DNA from 4 places in the Brucella sp. TWI432 genome. Region 2 is predicted to be linked to each of the others. Evidence: riboswitches for the same ligand, from Rfam matches in the RefSeq annotation. Region 2 holds a riboswitch; each other region holds the start of a gene.

Region 1 (4,698 bases), on a different contig from region 2:
CTTATCTCAGTGGTTGTCGTGGCCACTCTTGCAGTGTGGGCGATCTATTCTATGCCACAGATTAAGGCCAAGCTTGAAAAGCTGGTAGATGCGATATGAGCGCAATCTGGGCCTTAATCCCGAACTGGTTGAAGATGGCCGCCGCCGCTGTTCTGACGGCATTTTTGTGTCTGGCTACTGGGTATTTGGCTGGCACGCGTGACGGTCGATCCAGTGTCGAAATCAAAATCGAAAGGCAGAACAATGAAGCGACTGAGAAAGCCTTTGGTGCTGCTCTCCTTTATGATCAGTGCATTGACGCTGGCAGGGTGTGGACATTCAGGACCGGCAAATGTGAGCGGCGTCCGTCGCGTGCTCGGAACTGATTTGCTCGGCGCACGTGGCGCAACTGACGCGGATCAGCGAAAGATAGACCGCACAATCGTTCGAGGCTGCGCCGGTGGCGTCTGGTCGAAAGATGAATGTGCAAAGCATGATAAGAAATGAGGATGCACTTTTAATGGGTGAAGACATTAAATGGCTGATCGGAACAGCGATCACTCTCTGCCTTTTTTTCGGCGGGGCGCTGCTGACGGCGTTTCGTTCCCTTTCGTCGTCCATCAAGGTCGGCGATGATCAATTGCATGATCGCGTAAATCGAGTACGTGATGAGTATGTCAAGCGAGTTGATTTAGACGATCACGTGCGGCAGTTGCGCGAGGGTATGAAGGAAATGCGTGACGAAACGCGCGAAGGCTTGAAAGAGACAAATAAGCGCCTTGATCAGGTGCTTGCCGTCTTGGCGCAAGATAAGAAATGATAAAACCGTCCCAATCGATGGGGCCTTTTCCATTTAAATTTTGCCAGTCTATGTTGATAAAGTGGCTCTCAAATCAGCTGAAGCACGAATCAAGGCTACCTTTCAGGAGGCAAGGCGAGTTGAGCAGAGCAAGCAGCAAGAATATCAACGTAGGATGTCACGAGGGAATCGACCCGAATGTACGGTAGGCCGAAAATATACATAACGGGCGCTTCCTGTTCTGGTGTCTCTACGCTCGGTTCGGCGTTGTCAAAATTGTACGAAACACCGCAAGTTGACGTTGATGATTTCTACTGGATGCCGACCGATCCGCCGTTCAGCGTGAAACGCCCATTTGAGGAGCGGGTGCGCCTGATCGCCGAACGGCAAAGTACAGCTGACGGGTGGATATTGACCGGCTCCTTCATCGGCTGGGGAGAAGCCCTGATCCGTGACGTCGATCTGATTGTCTTTCTTTACACACCTTCCGCCATCAGACTGCAACGTCTCGACCAACGAGAGGCGGCGCGCCACGGTGATCGCATTCGCCCCGGCGGCGACATGCACGAAGCGCATTTAGCATTTCGGGAATGGGCATCAGGTTATGATGACCCCGACTTCGCCGGACGGAATCTCGCTCAACATGAACGCTGGCTTGGCCAGCAAACGGCTCCGACTCTTACACTGCAAGGCGAGAAGCCAACAGATGAGCTGGCAGGTGCGGTATACAACGAATTTGAGCGCATCCTTAAGAGGGCGGCAGGTTAACTGCGTTAGATATGTCGTGAGGTTTTTGATAGTGTTTATGCGGCATTTCCAAGTTGTTTGACCTTGAAATCTGCTTTTACGGAATTGAGGTGTTGTTTATTAGCAATTCTTCAAAAGGCATAGTGAGCTCTGCCTGCATTCATTTGAGCAATATCAAATCGCAAGCAAGATGGACGATTCCCATGAAAGCTGAGAGCGTTTTCTCGCATCGCGGTGCGATCCTGCTGAAATTTTTGATTCTGTTGAAGAAGCATTCAATCTGATAGCGCTCCTTGTAGAGTCCCAATTTATTGTAGGTATGAAACACGTCGGAAAATATATCCACATAACGCGCCACATTATGCGCCACATAGTTATCAAGAATGATGCTGAAAGCCCGCAAAATATGGGCTTTATAGATAGCGGTGAAGCGACCCGTCCGTACCATCTAATCTAAAATCACATTAATTCTGGGTCTTTACGCACTATTTTGAGTGCAACGTTTCTGTTTGGAACCAAATCCACCATTGATCATTGGCCTATTGTATAGGTTTCGAGGCAGGAGGAGGTTTGATCCGTGAAACAGCTAAACCCGGATGAAGCAAGGCAGGGCCGGGAGGGGAAGCCGGTTCTTATCATTTTGCTGATCAGTCTTGTTGCGGCTGCGGTAGTCTGGGTGCTCGTTGAAATATTTGGCAGCGTCATTGCGCCTGAAGTGCCTTCCAACAGTGAGCGTTCCGTTTCTCCTGCTGCAACGCAAACTAAGCCGCCAGCATCAGCAGAATGATCCGAGCAGATATCTGCCGTCTTTTGAGGACGGCTTAGTGATTGCTCGATGAGCCATGAAAAAGTGTTGCCGAATAAACCGTGTTTTGAGCTTGAAAGTTATCTTGATAATTTTCCAATGCAATTTTCAGAGAGCACAAAAATTGCATTGAAAGTATGTGAGCTCGTAGTGGCAACGCCAAGTTTATATTTTTTGAAACGTGCTCAACTGTTCTCTAAGGCGCGCAAGATTGCGTCCTTTAAGTTGAGGCGATGTTTGCGTAAATTTGTTTCCTCTTCTTCGCTGACCGGCGAAATTCTGGTTTCGGCGCGATGAATACGGTCGTTGATTGAGTCATATTCTTCAAGAATGCGCGCAAATTTTGGGTCTGCACTTTTTAAAGCATGGATGGCGCTGAGCTTGTCAGGAAATTCTTCACCCAGTGTATGTGGAGTGTTGGACATGATTTTCTCCTTTTATGAAGGCACTTTGGCAACAGGGAAATGAAGTATCATTGATTCCGATCAATATGGATGTTTATCCGCGCTGCCAGTAGGGCCGCCCTATCTGCGTATGACATCACAGATTTTCATCCATACCACGAACCAAGATATAATTGTCCACGCAGCCAGGAGTGTCTTGCGCTTAATCGTACCCAGAACGCTCGCTCTATCTTCTCGTTTTTATGAATGCCATTCTCGAAAAGGCGGTTCTCAGTTTTCCTGGACATGCTTTAACTATAAAGCCAGCCAGCTCGCTTGACGCGGCTGGTATCGGGACGTAATAGAGTTACGACGGTTCCCCGACCGAGAGCGAAGGGGATTAATAGGGAACACGGTGAGGACGACCCAAAAGGGACCGAGACCGTGGCTGCCCCCGCAACTGTAAGCGGATGCTGTTCATCCTCGTGACGCTGTCAAGGCGTTATGCCACTAAGCCCACAATGGCTCGGGAAGGCAGATGAACGGCCTATATTCGCGAGCCAGGAGACCTGCCGTCTAACGTAGTCCATTGTCACGGGCGGGGATGCCCGGAGCAGGAGTTGGTTATGACAGCTTTTCGCGTCGCAAGACGTTGTTTCCTATTGTCATTCATATCCTCGGATATGTCCGTTCACTTCAGGCGCCGGACCGGTTCCGCCGTTTGACGCGGCCATTTCTCACATTTCTTTCGGGGATAAAAATGAAACTTTCAGATCAGGCGCCTTTGGGCGCACTCTTGGCTGCTGCCGCCCTTTTCGTAACGAGCTTTGCGAGCAATGCTTTCGCTGCCGATACCACTTACCCGCTAACGCTCAAGAATTGTGGCCGCGATGTAACCTTTAAACACGCACCTGAGCGTGCGGTTGCCGTGGGGCAGAGCAGCGCCGAAATCATGTATCTGCTCGGCCTTGGCGACAAGATGGTCGGCACCGCCGTTTGGATCGGGCCGGTTCTCAAAGGCTATGAAGAAGCCAATGCCAAGGTGAAACGTCTTGCGGATAACGATCCGAGCTTTGAAAGCGTGCTTGCTGAAAAGCCGGATATGGTGGCTGCGCAGTTTCAGTGGCATGTGGGTCCTGAGGGCATTGTTGCAAAGCCTGAACAGTTTGAAGAACTGGGAATTCCGGTTTACACCGCGCCAGCCGATTGTGTAGGCAAGGATAATTCCGGCGGCGGTGATGGCGTACGTCACACCGTTTTCTCGATGGATCTTATCTATCAGGAAGTTGAAGAACTCGCGCAGATTTTCAACGTGCAGGATCGTGGTGCACAGGTTGTCGCTGATCTGAAAGCGCGCGAAGAAGCGGCTCGCAAGAAGGTTAGCTCTGTCGAAGGCAAGCTTTCTGCTGTGGTGTGGTTCTCCAGTGCCGAACTTGATATTGATCCCTATGTCGCGGGCAAAAATGGTGCTCCGGCCTACATTCTGAAAACGCTCGGCATCGATAATATCATTGATAGCGAAGAGGAATGGCCGACAGTCGGCTGGGAAACAATCGCCAAAGCCAATCCGACGATGATTGTTGCTGGAACGATGGATCGTCGTCGTTTTCCTGCCGATGATGTTGCAGTCAAGCGGGAGTTTTTGAAGACTGATCCGGTTGCAAGCCTCATGCCCGCCGTTAAGGAAGGCCATGTTTTTGATATGGATGCGCAGGCCATGAACCCGACCATTCGCACCATCGAAGGCATTGAAACACTGGCTGATGCAATTGCCGCCTCGGGTCTGAATAAATGACAATGCGCGCAGCCACGGGGCAATTATTAAAGTCAAAAGGGACGAGCGGCAGGGTGCTGTTTGCAACCTTGGCACTTGTTTTGTTACTTTTTGCCTTGTGGCTGGGCGCAGCCATTGGCGAAACACCGATACCTCTCGATGTGGTGGCGAAAACCATTGCTAATCGCGTCTGGAATGCCGGTTATCCGCT
Region 2 (4,698 bases):
GCCGGTGATTGTTGGCAATTGCTTTGAGAAATTCACTTGCCTTGTCGGCCGCGAGATGGGTTTTGACACCGGGGTCGATTGGGTGAGTTCTATTCATATCTTCATAACTACGAAACCATGAAGATATAGTCAATCCGTAAAGCTGAGCAAAAGGGCTTCTGCTTACACTCATGATATTGTAGTTTTCACGCAGTGATTTCGCTGATTGGCCCTGGAGTTGTTGTGCGCATAGCTGTGTTGGGAATTGTTGCCGGTGTTGTGTTGTCGGGTCAGGCTTATGCAGACGATGACTGGAAAGCCGTTGAAATTATAAAAGCTTATGCGATTTCCGGCCACACTGGCCCGCAGCTTTATGAATCCATTGGCGAGCGTGGCCCACAGGCCGGAAAATCCCGCGTGATTGCGCACACAACTTTTGTCTTGACCTGGGATCGCAAGTTCGACAATTCCAACAATGGCTGTCGGATTGTATCAGCAAAGCCAAAACTCAAGATCACCTATACGCTGCCCAAGCCATCACTGAAGCTTTCCTCGCCAGTGAAAGAAAACTGGGAACGCTTTTATGACGGCATTTACAAGCACGAGCTTGTCCATGGCGAGACCGCCAAGGATATGACGCGCGAGATCGTCCGCACAACGGTGGGACTGTCCATCCCGAACGATCCGAAATGCCAGAAAATGCGCCGCGAACTGATTAACCGTATCAATGCGCTGGTCGCCGTTCAGCGTCAGCAGGGCCGTGATTTCGACCGCATTGAAATGGGATCCGGCGGCAATGTTGAACAGCTTATTCTGGCACTCGTGAACGGAGGGTAACCTACGCCGGACTTCCGGCGCAGGCTTGCATCACTAAGCTCGTTTAGCACGAAGCGCTTTCGCTGCCGCCACCATATTGACGAGGGCAGGGCGCACCTCATCCCATTTGCGGGTTTTCAGGCCGCAATCGGGATTGACCCATAGCTGGCCATCGGAAAGCTGCTTGCGGGCGAGTTGCAACAGATCAGCCATCTCACCGACATTCGGAACGCGCGGCGAATGAATATCATAGACGCCCGGCCCGATTTCGTTTGGATATTTGAAGGTCTTGAAGGCTTCGAGCAATTCCATGCGTGAGCGCGACGTTTCAATAGAAATCACATCGGCATCCATATTGGCAATTGCCGCGATGATATCGTTGAATTCCGAATAGCACATGTGGGTGTGGATCTGCGTTTCATCGGCAACGCCGGTCGAGCAAAGGCGAAAACATTCGACGGCCCAGTCAAGATAATGTGCCCAATCGGCGCGGCGCAGCGGCAGACCTTCACGCAATGCGGCCTCATCAATCTGGATCATAGTGGCGCCTGCAACTTCCAGATCATGTACCTCGTCACGAATGGCGAGCGCAATCTGGCGGCAGCTTGCCGAGCGTGGAATGTCGTCGCGGACAAATGACCAGTTGAGGATCGTGACCGGGCCCGTCAACATACCCTTGATCGGCTTGTCGGTCAGCGATTGTGCATATTTCCACCATGCCACCGTCATCGGTTCAGGACGCGAAACATCGCCGAAAATGATGGGCGGGCGGACATAGCGCGAGCCGTAGCTTTGCACCCATGCGTGCTTGGTGAAAGCAAAGCCCGAAAGCTGCTCACCGAAATATTGCACCATGTCGTTGCGTTCAAACTCGCCATGCACCAGCACATCAAGGCCGATTTCTTCCTGCCAGCGGATTGCGGCTTCCGTCTCACGCTGAATAAAACCTTCATATTGGGCGCTGCTGATCTCGCCTTTGTTGTGTGCTGCGCGCGCTTTGCGCACTTCCGGGGTCTGCGGAAAAGAACCGATGGTTGTGGTCGGAAAAGCGGGCAGACCAAGCTTTGCATTTTGCAATTTCTGACGTTTTGCAAAAGCACTCTGACGGCTTTTCTGTGCCTCTGTGATGTTTCCAATCCGCTGTTTAACGGCTGCATTATGCACGCGGGGTGATCGGGCTCTGCTGCCGAGCGCGTCGCTTGCAGCCTTGAGTTCGGATAGAACAGTGCTTTTGCCGGATGCCAGGGCGCGTCCGATGATGGAAAGCTCGTCGATCTTCTGCGCTGCGAATGCAAGCCAGCTTTTGAGTTCTTCATCGAGAGTGGTTTCAAGCTCCAGATCAATCGGCACATGCAAGAGCGAGCAGGACGGTGCGATTTCGATTGTTTCCAGCCCGCGCTTGTCGATCACAGGCTGAATACGATCGATGATCGTGCTGAGATCGGCGCGCCAGATATTGCGACCGTCGATGACGCCGAGCGAAAGCACCTGATCTTTGCGTGCTTTGTTCACAACGTCCGCAAGCTGGTCTGCCCCACGCAAAAGATCGACGTGCAGGCCCGCAACCGGCAGGGCAAGCGCTGTTTCGAGATTGCTGCCAAGGTCTCCGAAATAGCTGGCAAGCAGGATTTTGACCGGGCTTGCGGTGCTCAAACGCTGATAGGCCAGTTCAAAGGCAGCACGTTCATTGGGGATGAGGTCGAGAACCAGCGCTGGTTCGTCAATCTGCACCCAGTCGGCTCCGGCCTTTGCCAGTTCCTGCAACAGCGCTTCATAAACAGGCAGCAGTTTCGGCAGCAGCGCTATCGGGTTGAAACCCGCTGCGGTCGATTTTGCCAGTTTCAGAAAGGTCACCGGCCCGAGAATGACCGGGCGCGTGTGAATACCCAGCGCTTTTGCCTCAAGAAAATGCTCAACCGGTTTGCGTGAGGAAAGCGCGAAGTTCTGATCGTCGGCAAGTTCTGGCACCATGTAATGATAATTGGTGTCGAACCATTTGGTCATTTCCAGCGCGGTTACGCCGTTACCCTGATGGTTGCAGCTGCAATCACTGTGCGTTTTGCCTTCGCTCCCACGCGCCATGGCGAAATAGGTTTGAAGTGATATATCGCCGCCCGACCAGCCATAGCGCGCGGGGATCGCCCCCACCATCACGGCAGTATCGAGCACATGATCGTAAAGCGAAAAATCATTGGATGGGATTTTCGTGATGCCGCGGTCGCGTTGTTCTGTCCAGTTGGCGGCGCGCAGGGCGCTTGCGATTGCGAGCAGTTCCACCTCGGACGTCTTACCGGACCAGAAGGCTTCGAGTGCGAATTTCAGCTCACGATGACGGCCAATGCGCGGCACGCCCAGCGTGGCGGTAGCAAGTGTTGCTGTGGCGATTGTTGTTTGTGACATAGCTATATACCCCGACATAGAAAGGGGCGTGGGCTTGCAGATGTGCATAGAAGGCCGCCAAAAAGCGACCAGATATGCGACACTCCGGGAGACCCCGCCCGTGGACGTTATTTGTCATGGCAGGTCTCCTTGCTCGCGGGTCAGCACCTTAGCGCGCATCTTCACCCGAAAACTGTTTCACGTTTTCGGGATGCACTCTGATCCGCCTTCCCGGAATTTTCATTCCAGTGGCATGATGGATCAAGGCTCACCGCTTACAGTTGCGGGGGCAGCACCGGTATTGTTTGTAACGCACCGGTTTCCCTCTTAGCTTCCGTCTGAAATCTGACGAAAGAACCATAACAATGGCCAGTCTGGCGGAAGCGTTGCCGCTTGTCAACATCACATAAAGAAATGTTTATATCTTTAAATCATGATCATTGGTAATTCGTTTCGCGCTTTTCTGGCCTGTGTTGAACCACCTGTGCTCACAAAGCTGGGATAGGTGATTGCCAAAAAGCCGTAATTATTTCAAATAGTCCATCGGCCATATGCTCACCAATCGAAAGCGGGATAGACGTGCTCCGTATCAAATTTGCTTTTCTTTGCCTCATCCTCGCAATTGCTTCTCCTGCCAACGCTCTAGAAGCTGGTGCGCTGCCTGTTCTAAAGCCGCTGCCACAGCAGGCACAGGCTGCTCAACTGACATCTGAATTTCTTCAGCGTTTTCATTATAAGCCCGTGCCATTAGACGATGCATTGTCAGCCAAAATCATGGATCGCTTTATCGAGATGCTCGACCCTGAAAAGCTGATCTTTTTGCAATCTGACATTGATAGTTTCAAAACGCGCAGCACGCAGATTGATGATGCAATCGAGGGGCAGGATCTGAGTATTCCGTTTGCTATTTTTAACATCTATAGCCAGCGCATTGCTGATCGCATGTCTTATGCGGAGCAGTTGCTCAATGAGAAGTTCGATTTCAGTGCAGAAGAGAGCTATCTGGTCGATCGCAAGAAAGAATCTTGGCCCAAAACGGAAGCGGAACGCAATGATCTTTGGAGAAAGCGCGTCAAGAATGACTGGCTGCGTCTGAAACTTGCCGGCAAAGATGATAGTGCTATTCGCGATACGCTGACCAAACGCTATGAAAATTTACTTTCACGGGCGTCACAATCCAAAGCTGACGACGTATTCCAACTCTTTATGGCTGCTTATACAACCTCTGTCGATCCGCACACAGACTACTTTGGTGCCAATGCTGCCGCCGAATTCGATATTTCGATGAAGCTTTCCCTCGTGGGTATCGGCGCGGTGTTGCAGGATCGGGACGACTTTACAACCATTCGCGAGTTGACTGCGGGTGGTCCGGCGCAATTGTCGGGTAAGCTTGCGGTTGGTGATCGGATTGTTGGTGTCGGCCAGGGCGAGGATGGGCCTATCAAGGAAGTTGTCGGGATGCGACTTGATGAGGTCGTCAAACTGATACGCGGCGACAAAGGCTCTATCGTGCGTCTTGAGATA
Region 3 (4,698 bases), on a different contig from region 2:
CGCGTCATTGGCCACATCAAAACCAGTGTCAGTAACAAAGCGTTTGGCCATGGCTGACCATTTGCCGGCATCATGGGTTTTGCGATCAAGCTTGCTTGCAGCCGAGTAAAGAAGCTGTCGTGCTGCCGAGAGCTCGGTCTCCATATCCGCCAGGCGGAACTGCAATGCCTGAAAGCGATCAATTGTCTGGCCGAAAGCCTTGCGCTGGTTTGAGTATTCCAGTGCCTTGTTCAGCGCCGATCGTGCGCCGCCCAGCGAGCATGCGGCGATGTTCAAGCGTCCGCCATCAAGGCCTGCCATAGCGATCTTAAAACCGGTGCCCTCGTCACCCAGACGATTTGCAACTGGCACGCGGCAATTGTCGAAAATCACCGTTCGGGTGGGTTGCATGTTCCAGCCCATCTTGTGCTCATTGGCACCAAATGACAGGCCGGGCGCATCTTTCGGCACAACAATGGCAGAAATGCCCTTCGGGCCGTCCTCGCCGGTACGCACCATTGTGACATACAGGTCAGTGGCGCCTGCACCGGAAATAAACTGCTTGGTGCCATTAAGCACATAATGATCGCCATCGCGCTGCGCGCGGGTGGAAAGTGCGGCTGCGTCGGAACCGGATCCGGGTTCTGTCAGGCAATAGCTCGCAAGCCAGTCCATTGATGTGAGCTTGGGCAGGAATGTCTGGCGCTGGCTTTCATCGCCAAACGTATCGATCATCCATGCAGCCATGTTGTGGATGGAGATAAAGGCTGAAAAAGCGGGGCAGGCCTCGGCGATTGCCTCGAAAATAAGGACCGCGTCTGAGCGCTTGAGTGCTGATCCGCCCACGTCTTCGCGAACGTAGATGCCGCCCATGCCGAGTGGGCCGGTTTCTTTTATGACGTCAATCGGGAAATGTCTCTCGCGATCCCATTGCAGTGCATAAGGCGCAACGCAATCGGATGCAAAGCCGCGGGCCATATCCTGAATGGCGCGCTGATCCTCGTTGAGTTCAAACTGGTTCTGGTCGGCAGTATCCATGGTTTCCTCCCTATGAGCACCGCATCCTCCTGAAGCGACTAGATCACAATGACGCGCGGCTGCCAACGCTGCTTTGGAATAATGTTGCTCACTTTTGTAATAAACTGATGCGCATTTTTGCATATAAGCTTGCCGCAATCGCTGGTGATTGCCAGTGGCATAAACTTGGGATAGGCAAGCTCGCATGACACGCGCAATCATGTTTCAGGGAACGGGTTCGGATGTCGGCAAAAGCGTGCTTGTTGCCGGTCTTTGCCGTCTGGCACGCAATCGGGGGCTGAAAGTCTGGCCCTTCAAGCCGCAAAATATGTCAAACAATGCAGCCGTCAGCGAGGATGGCGGTGAGATTGGTCGCGCGCAATGGCTTCAGGCTCTGGCGTGCGGTGTGCCGTCATCGGTGCATATGAACCCGGTTCTGCTAAAACCACAGACCGATATGGGCAGTCAGGTCGTTGTGCAGGGAAAAGTGCGTGGCGAGGCGCGCGGGCGTTATTATCAACTATTGAAGCCGCAGCTGATGGCCGCGGTGATGGAATCCTTTGATCTTATCAGTGAAGGTGCTGATCTGGTGTTGATTGAAGGGGCGGGGTCGCCTGCCGAAATTAATCTGCGCGCCGGTGATATTGCCAATATGGGCTTTGCCACACGTGCAAATGTGCCGGTGGTGCTGGTGGGAGATATTGATCGGGGCGGAGTGATTGCATCACTGGTCGGAACGCATGCAATTCTGGCCGAAGAAGACCGTGCCATGGTGCGTGGCTTTCTGATCAACAAGTTTCGTGGCGATGTTTCGCTGTTTGATGATGGTCTTGAGGCAATTACCCGTTTTACGGGCTGGCGATCGTTTGGTGTCGTGCCGTGGCTTAAAGCCGTGTCGCGTTTGCCTGCGGAGGATTCGGTGGTGCTGGAACGCGCAACGCGGGGTGATGCCAAGGCGTTGAAAGTGGCAGTTCCCATGTTGCCGCGCATTGCGAATTTCGATGATCTTGATCCGCTGAAAGCGGAGTGTGAGGTTGAAGTTGTGATGGTTCCGCCCGGCCAACCACTGCCGCATGATGCAGGGCTTGTGGTTTTGCCGGGGACGAAATCGACGATTGCCGATCTGATTGCCTTTCGTGAAAACGGCTGGGAGCGCGATTTGCAGCTTCACGTGCGGCGCGGCGGGCATGTGCTTGGCATTTGCGGCGGGTTTCAGATGCTCGGCAAACGGATCAGCGACCCGGACGGTATCGAGGGACAGGTGCGCGACATCGACGGGTTGGGACTGCTGGACGTCGAAACCATGATGGAGCCGGAGAAAGTCGTGCGCAATGTTGTGGCGCACTCACAGCTTTATGATGCTAAGCTTGATGGCTATGAGATTCATATCGGGCGTACCACTGGCCCTGATGTGATCCGGCCATTTTCGCGGATCGGTGATCATGATGATGGTGCCGTTTCTGCGAGCGGACGTATCATGGGGACTTATCTGCATGGTGCTTTCAGTGCAGATGCGTTCCGGCATAGATTTCTGGCGGGGCTCGGTGTGTGCGGTTCAGGTGGGAACTATCGCGAAAGCATTGAAACCGCGCTTGATGAACTGGCTGATGGCCTTGAGTCCTGCCTTGATATTGACGGGTTGTTTGCACTCGATTGACGCCGCAACAGTGAACGCCTAATGTCACTTTATGCAATAGGTCTTTGCCGGAACGAATCCCGGCGATACCAAAAAGGGAATGCGACGGACGGACCCAATCCGGGCGTCTTTATCGCAGCCGACCCCGCGACTGTAGAGCGGAGAGGGATGAGGCAAGCCGGGCAACTGGCAACCACTGGAAACATCAGCGTTTCTGGGAAGGTGCATCACTCCCCACGACCCGTGAGCCAGGAGACCTGCCTGTTGCGTGAAGGACATTATGTCCGCACCCCCTGGGAGGTTTTCCCTGCTGCCTGCACGGAGGTTGTCATGGCTGCGCGTAACGAAAATACACTTTCCAATACACTCCCTCTCTCCCTTGCTGCTCGTCTTGGAACGGCAGTGGTGTCGCTCATGCTCGGCGCATTTCTGATTTACGGCGTTGGGATAGCCCATTCTGATATGCTGCATGATTCGGCGCATGACACGCGTCATTCATACGGTTTTCCCTGCCACTAAGCCTTTAGCTTTTAAAACAGGAAATAAGCAGCGCTCGATGGGGGACAATCATCGAAGCGGGATTGCTGTTGAGGGAATGAAATGTTGATCCGTTATCTTCTGGCCACGCTTGCTGCTGGCCTTCTGGCAGGGCTTCTCGTGACGCCTGCCATGTATTTGAAAACCGTTCCGTTGATCATTCAGGCGGAAACTTATGAAGACGCCGGTGGCGGTCATAGCCATGGTGACGCCGAAGCGGCTGCGCCACACGACCATGCTGCGGTGGCTGCCAGTGATGGCGAAGAAGAAGAGGGCGCTGAACTGCCGTTCGGTCGTCTTGGCAACACATTGCTTGCCAATCTCGTGGCCGGTGCAGGTTTTGCCCTGCTTCTGGGTGGGGTTGCGCTTCTTCTCGGTCGCCGTATTACACCGCAGAATGGTATCCTCTGGGGGATAGCCGGCTTTTTTGCGGTCGCTTTCCTGCCAGCTTTAGGGCTTTCGCCGGAATTGCCTGCGATGCCTGCCGCCGATCTGGCGCAGCGTCAGCTCTGGTGGATCTTGACCGTGGTGTTGAGTGGTGTCGGCATCTATCTGCTGGTTTTGCGTGCTGAGATTGTTTCTAAAATCCTTGGACTGGTGCTGATTATCTCCCCACATCTTTATGGTGCACCGCATCCGCACGATATTGCATCACCAATTCCAGCGCTGCTTGCTTCGCAATATGCCGTCGCATCGCTTGCAACAAACCTGTTCATGTGGGCAGTGATTGGTCTTGCGCTGGGCTGGTTTATTCAGGCCTATGCAAAGTCGGATATTGAAGGCTGATAGGCATGGCTCTGCCACGAAATGAAAATGCAAAAATCACGTTCGTTCTTGGCGGAGCCCGATCCGGTAAGTCGTCTTATGCGGAGAAACTGGTTGAAGGCTCAGGTCTTCAACCCGTCTATCTTGCGACAGGGCGCGCATTCGACAAAGAAATGGAAAGCCGCATCTCCATTCACCGCGATCGTCGCGGGCGTGAATGGCAGACGGTGGAGGAGCCACTCGACCTTGTGGGCGCGCTTGAAAAATGCGTGCGGCATGACCGCTTTGTGCTGGTCGATTGCTTGACGCTCTGGGTCACCAATCTGATGATGGCAGAGCAGAATATCGCTGCTGAAACTGAGACGCTGATAGCGGCATTGCCTGAGCTTTCAGGTCCGGTTGTTTTCGTTTCCAACGAAGTTGGTTTAGGCATTGTGCCGGAAAATCGGATGGCGCGCGCGTTTCGCGATTCAGCCGGGTTTTTGCATCAGGCTGTGGCATCAGTGGCAGATGAAGTTTATTTCATGGCGGCAGGTCTGTCGCTCAAAATGAAGGGTTAATTTGATGCAGGGACAGAAAATTCCAGCAACGGTGATCACCGGATTCTTAGGTTCCGGCAAGACGACACTGATCCGTAATCTGCTGGAAAATGCCAATGGCAAGCGTATTGCGCTTATCATCAATGAGTTTGGCGATCTGGGCGTCGATGGTGGAATTCTCAAAGGCTGCGGCATTGAAAGCTGCCGTGAGGAAGACGTGATCGA
Region 4 (4,698 bases), on a different contig from region 2:
GGTCGGAATCTGGATCAGCGGCAGACGCGTGCCCTGCACTTTGCCAATGCCATAAAGTTCAGACAGTTCCTGCTCAGAAACGATAAGCACGGCAGCAAGCTTGGCAATATCCATTGAAGAGCCGCCGCCCAGCCCCAATACGATATCGCAGCCTGCCGACTTGGCCTGATTGACACATTCAAACAAAACCGATTCCGGCGGATCAGCAACAACAGCATCGAAAATACTGGTGACGAAGCCCGCCTTTTCAAGTGAAGCCAGTGCTTCGTTGAGTACGCCAGCCTTGTGCAGACCCTTGTCGGTTACGATGAGGATTTTGCGTTCGGAAAACCGTTCGCCCAGAATTTCGCCAAGACGCTTCGCGGCACTCCACTCAACGAGCATTGAGCCAACGGTATCGAACGAAAATGGCTTGATCCCTACAGTCATACTTTCCACCCTTATCCAAATTTCCCCAGTGCCGAGGTCTCTCATTCCTCGCCGGTGCCGAGACTCTGGGTTTTAAATGGTCTGGCTTTCACATATAGCAAAGCCAGACCAGCAGTTTCCCGATGCCGCCGGTGCATCGGTCGTCTGAAGAGATGCTTGGGAGGATCCCTTCTTAATTGTTCAGCATGCTGAACAATGTTCAGAATTTGATGGATCGATACAGGATATGAAGCCCGGCTGTCAAATTATCCCTTCGAGGAAGAGCGAGGATCATAAGCCATTCAATGGCGCGCTCTATTGAGCAGTCGCGCAAACCATTGATCCCGTGTTGAGATTTTTTGCATGATTTGTAAGGCGAAACATAATTTCTGAGAGCTGCTGTGGCTGGGCTCGGATTATGTGCCGGGTGCTGGACGGCTTCGCTATATATTGTGTGTGAGCGTCTCTGTCAGATTGTCGAATGCCGCGAATCTATCTATCGGATTACCTGTTCACTGGTTTGGCCCGTCTGTGGTCGGGCACCATAAAATATCCCTGTTATTCACAGCCGCAGCGCAACAAAATTAGATTTAATTTTTTTTGAAGCATCTATCCATTGACGAAGTTTTAACTTCAGGTACTACATATTGTGTTCAAGGTTCTTACGATTCGTGAGAATTGAAAGCGAAGATGGGAATACGGTGCGCTGCATTCATCGTGGATGTTGTTAAGCCGTAGCTGCCCCCGCAACTGTAAGCGGCAAGCTCAAATCCAGATGTCACTGGCACAGGCCGGGAAGACGGATGAGGGCGGTGAGCCGTGAGCCAGGAGACCTGCCTTGAACGTAACGTCCACGGGCGGGGTGTCCGGTTGGCGCGCGATAAAGTGTGGCACTGTGCTGCCATGTTTTTTGGTGCCCCGTATATCCCTCTCAATAGCTTCGGGGTGAAAAGCATGTCGAGTGATTTGAAACAGAATAGTTCCGGTCCGCCCTTTACGGGCTAGTGTGCATGGCTTGCCAGTGGGGTGAGCCGCATTTCTTCAGTTTCCGAGTTTTTCCGCGCGCATTTTACCATGTGCGAGCGTCTTTGTGCGTCGTTACTCCAGTAGCCGCAACCCATACCAATCTATCCCCAGTGAGGAAAAAATGAACGTCACCGTCTATAGCAAGCCCGCCTGCGTCCAGTGCACAGCAACCACCCGCGCGCTCGATCGTCAGGGCATTGAATATGATGTTATCGACATTTCCGCGGATAGCGATGCGTATGATCTCGTTCAGGGACTGGGCTACCGTCAGGTGCCGGTTGTTGTTGCCGGTGAATCCCATTGGGCTGGTTTTCGTCCGGATATGATCAGCGCGCTGGCATAATCCCTTCCGCTGCCGGGGTTTGTTATGGGCCAGATCGTCTATTTTTCCAGCCGTTCGGAAAACACGCATCGCTTTGTGATGCGTCTGGGGATGCGCTCAAAGCGCATTCCGCTGGAAAGCTATGAAGACAATGTGGGCCTGTTGCGGGTCAACGAGCCTTTTGTGCTCGTAACACCAACCTATGGCGGCGGAGGCGCGAAAGGTGCTGTTCCCAAGCCGGTCATCCGCTTTCTTAATGATGCGGATAACCGATCCTTCATTCGCGGCGTCATTGCCGCTGGAAACAGCAATTTCGGGGAGGCCTTTGGCCTCGCAGGCAACATCATTTCTGCCAAATGTCAGGTTCCCTACCTCTATCGTTTTGAGCTTCTGGGAACCGACGAAGACATTGGCAATGTTAAAGACGGGATGGAACGATTTTGGACACGGCAGACACAACCCTGACCCGTGAGCACGAGACAGTCGCTGCTTCGCAAAAGCAGGAGTCATCTGCGGCGACGGTTGCTGCATCAGGCAGCAAGCCGCAGAAACCTGCTGAGACCTCGCTCGATTATCACGCGCTCAATGCAATGCTGAACCTCTATGATGATGAGGGGAAGATTCAGCTGCATCGCGACCGCCAGGCGGCACAGCAATATTTCCTGCAGCACGTCAACCAGAACACGGTGTTCTTCCATAATCTGCGTGAAAAGCTCGATTATCTGGTCGCTGAAGGCTATTATGAGCGGGAAGTGCTGGACCAGTATTCCTTTAATTTCGTGCGCGATCTTTTCGATCATGCCTATGACAAGAAGTTCCGCTTCCCGACCTTCCTTGGCGCATTCAAATATTACACCAGCTATACGTTGAAGACCTTCGACGGTAAGCGCTATCTCGAGCGCTACGAAGATCGTGTCTGCATGGTGGCGCTGACGCTTGCACGTGGCAACGAACAGCACGCACGCGAAATGGTCGATGAAATTATTGCGGGCCGTTATCAGCCAGCAACGCCGACCTTCCTCAATGCAGGCAAAAAGCAGCGCGGCGAGCTGGTCTCGTGCTTCTTGCTACGCGTTGAAGACAACATGGAATCGATTGGTCGCTCCATCAATTCGGCGCTTCAGCTTTCAAAGCGTGGCGGCGGTGTGGCTCTGAGCCTGACCAATATTCGTGAATCCGGCGCACCGATCAAACAGATTCAGAACCAGTCTTCCGGCATTATTCCGGTGATGAAGCTTTTGGAGGATTCATTCTCCTACGCTAACCAGCTTGGTGCGCGTCAAGGTGCGGGTGCGGTTTATCTGCACGCTCATCACCCTGATATTATGCGCTTCCTCGATACCAAGCGTGAAAATGCGGACGAAAAAATCCGCATCAAGACATTGTCGCTTGGTGTTGTGATTCCCGACATCACGTTCGAACTCGCTAAAAACGACGAAGATATGTATCTCTTCTCGCCTTATGACGTTGAACGCGTCTATGGCGTGCCGATGACCGAGATTTCGATCACCGAAAAATATCGGGAAATGGTTGATGACGGCCGTATCCGCAAGAAGAAGATCAATGCGCGTGATTTCTTTCAGGTTCTGGCGGAAATCCAGTTTGAGTCCGGCTATCCATACATCATGTTTGAAGACACGGTGAACCGCGCCAATCCAATCGATGGCCGCATCACCATGAGCAATCTCTGCTCGGAAATTCTTCAGGTGAGTGAAGCCAGCATCTTCAATGAAGATTTGTCTTATGAGCATTTGGGCAAGGATATTTCCTGCAACCTCGGCTCGCTCAATATTGCAGCAGCCATGGACAGCCCGGATTTTGGCAAGACCATCGAAACCTCAATCCGTGCTCTGACGGCTGTTTCAGACATGAGCCATATTGGCTCGGTGCCATCCGTTGCACGCGGCAATGATGAGAGTCACGCCATCGGCCTTGGCCAGATGAACCTACACGGCTATCTCGCCCGCGAGCGCATTTTCTATGGATCGGAAGAAGGCGTCGATTTCACCAATATCTATTTCTACACGGTGGCCTATCACGCTGTTCGCGCGTCCAATCTGATCGCCATTGAACAGAAAAGCTCGTTCAAGGGCTTTGAAAAGTCGAAATATGCGACGGGCGAATATTTCGACAAATATACCGATCAGGTCTGGGAGCCTGCGACGGATAAGGTCCGCGAGATTTTCGAGAATGCCGGTATTGCGATCCCGACACAGGAAGACTGGCAGGAACTGAAAAAATCCGTCATGGAAGGCGGGCTTTATAATCAGAACCTGCAGGCCGTGCCGCCGACTGGTTCGATCTCCTATATCAACCATTCGACCTCTTCGATCCATCCGATTGTTTCCAAGATCGAAATCCGTAAAGAGGGCAAGATTGGCCGTGTTTATTACCCGGCTGCCTTCATGACGAATGATAATCTTGAATATTATCAGGATGCTTACGAGATTGGCCCGGAAAAGATCATCGACACCTATGCGGCGGCAACGCAGCATGTCGATCAGGGTCTGTCGCTGACGCTGTTCTTCCGTGATACCGCCACCACGCGCGATATCAACAAGGCTCAAATCTACGCGTGGAAGAAGGGCATCAAGACGATCTACTACATCCGCCTGCGCCAGATGGCGCTCGAAGGTACGCAGGTTGAAGGCTGCGTCTCTTGCGCTCTCTGATCAGGATCGAGACAAATGAATATGCAGTTTAAAAACAACAATGCGAAAAAGCCGGCGGTCGTGCGGGCCATCAACTGGAACCGGATTGAAGACGACAAAGACCTCGAAGTCTGGAACCGTCTGACCGGCAATTTCTGGCTGCCGGAAAAGGTGCCGCTCTCCAACGATATCCAGTCGTGGGAAACGCTCAAAGCCGAAGAAAAGCAGCTCACCATCCGCGTGTTCACAGGTCTGACGCTTCTGGATACGATCCAGAATGCCGTTGGTGCT

What was found. A riboswitch is a leader RNA that binds a small molecule or an ion and turns the genes downstream of it on or off. The one in region 2 is predicted to bind cobalamin.
Positions count from the first base shown of each region.
Region 1: it holds a riboswitch for cobalamin, as region 2 does, so the genes downstream of both, ABE527_RS10095 (ABC transporter substrate-binding protein) here and metE (5-methyltetrahydropteroyltriglutamate--homocysteine S-methyltransferase) in region 2, are expected to answer to the same signal.
Region 3: it holds a riboswitch for cobalamin, as region 2 does, so the genes downstream of both, ABE527_RS06095 (CbtB domain-containing protein) here and metE (5-methyltetrahydropteroyltriglutamate--homocysteine S-methyltransferase) in region 2, are expected to answer to the same signal.
Region 4: it holds a riboswitch for cobalamin, as region 2 does, so the genes downstream of both, nrdH (glutaredoxin-like protein NrdH) here and metE (5-methyltetrahydropteroyltriglutamate--homocysteine S-methyltransferase) in region 2, are expected to answer to the same signal.

Region 1 covers NZ_JBDJNL010000005.1:88,327-93,024, reverse strand. Annotated here, with positions in the region: gene ABE527_RS10130 (glycoside hydrolase family 19 protein) at 1-99, shown strand, start outside; gene ABE527_RS10125 (lipoprotein) at 244-486, shown strand; gene ABE527_RS10120 (hypothetical protein) at 500-799, shown strand; gene ABE527_RS10115 (ATP-binding protein) at 977-1,546, shown strand; partial or broken gene ABE527_RS10110 (IS5-like element IS711 family transposase) at 1,686-1,846, opposite strand; gene ABE527_RS10105 (hypothetical protein) at 2,103-2,312, shown strand; gene ABE527_RS10100 (HP1242/YdcH family protein) at 2,516-2,755, opposite strand; cobalamin riboswitch at 3,070-3,304, shown strand; gene ABE527_RS10095 (ABC transporter substrate-binding protein) at 3,474-4,508, shown strand; gene ABE527_RS10090 (FecCD family ABC transporter permease) at 4,505-4,698, shown strand, end outside.
Region 2 covers NZ_JBDJNL010000015.1:31,316-36,013, forward strand. Annotated here, with positions in the region: gene ABE527_RS16910 (ArsR/SmtB family transcription factor) at 1-97, opposite strand, end outside; gene ABE527_RS16915 (DUF922 domain-containing Zn-dependent protease) at 229-816, shown strand; gene metE (5-methyltetrahydropteroyltriglutamate--homocysteine S-methyltransferase) at 850-3,195, opposite strand; cobalamin riboswitch at 3,297-3,551, opposite strand; gene ABE527_RS16925 (carboxy terminal-processing peptidase) at 3,754-4,698, shown strand, end outside.
Region 3 covers NZ_JBDJNL010000002.1:214,674-219,371, forward strand. Annotated here, with positions in the region: gene ABE527_RS06085 (isobutyryl-CoA dehydrogenase) at 1-1,017, opposite strand, end outside; gene ABE527_RS06090 (cobyric acid synthase) at 1,202-2,653, shown strand; cobalamin riboswitch at 2,675-2,911, shown strand; gene ABE527_RS06095 (CbtB domain-containing protein) at 2,963-3,151, shown strand; gene ABE527_RS06100 (CbtA family protein) at 3,233-3,955, shown strand; gene cobU (bifunctional adenosylcobinamide kinase/adenosylcobinamide-phosphate guanylyltransferase) at 3,961-4,494, shown strand; gene cobW (cobalamin biosynthesis protein CobW) at 4,499-4,698, shown strand, end outside.
Region 4 covers NZ_JBDJNL010000007.1:110,174-114,871, forward strand. Annotated here, with positions in the region: gene ABE527_RS12115 (iron-containing alcohol dehydrogenase) at 1-429, opposite strand, end outside; cobalamin riboswitch at 1,048-1,263, shown strand; gene nrdH (glutaredoxin-like protein NrdH) at 1,556-1,777, shown strand; gene nrdI (class Ib ribonucleoside-diphosphate reductase assembly flavoprotein NrdI) at 1,802-2,221, shown strand; gene nrdE (class 1b ribonucleoside-diphosphate reductase subunit alpha) at 2,197-4,428, shown strand; gene nrdF (class 1b ribonucleoside-diphosphate reductase subunit beta) at 4,444-4,698, shown strand, end outside.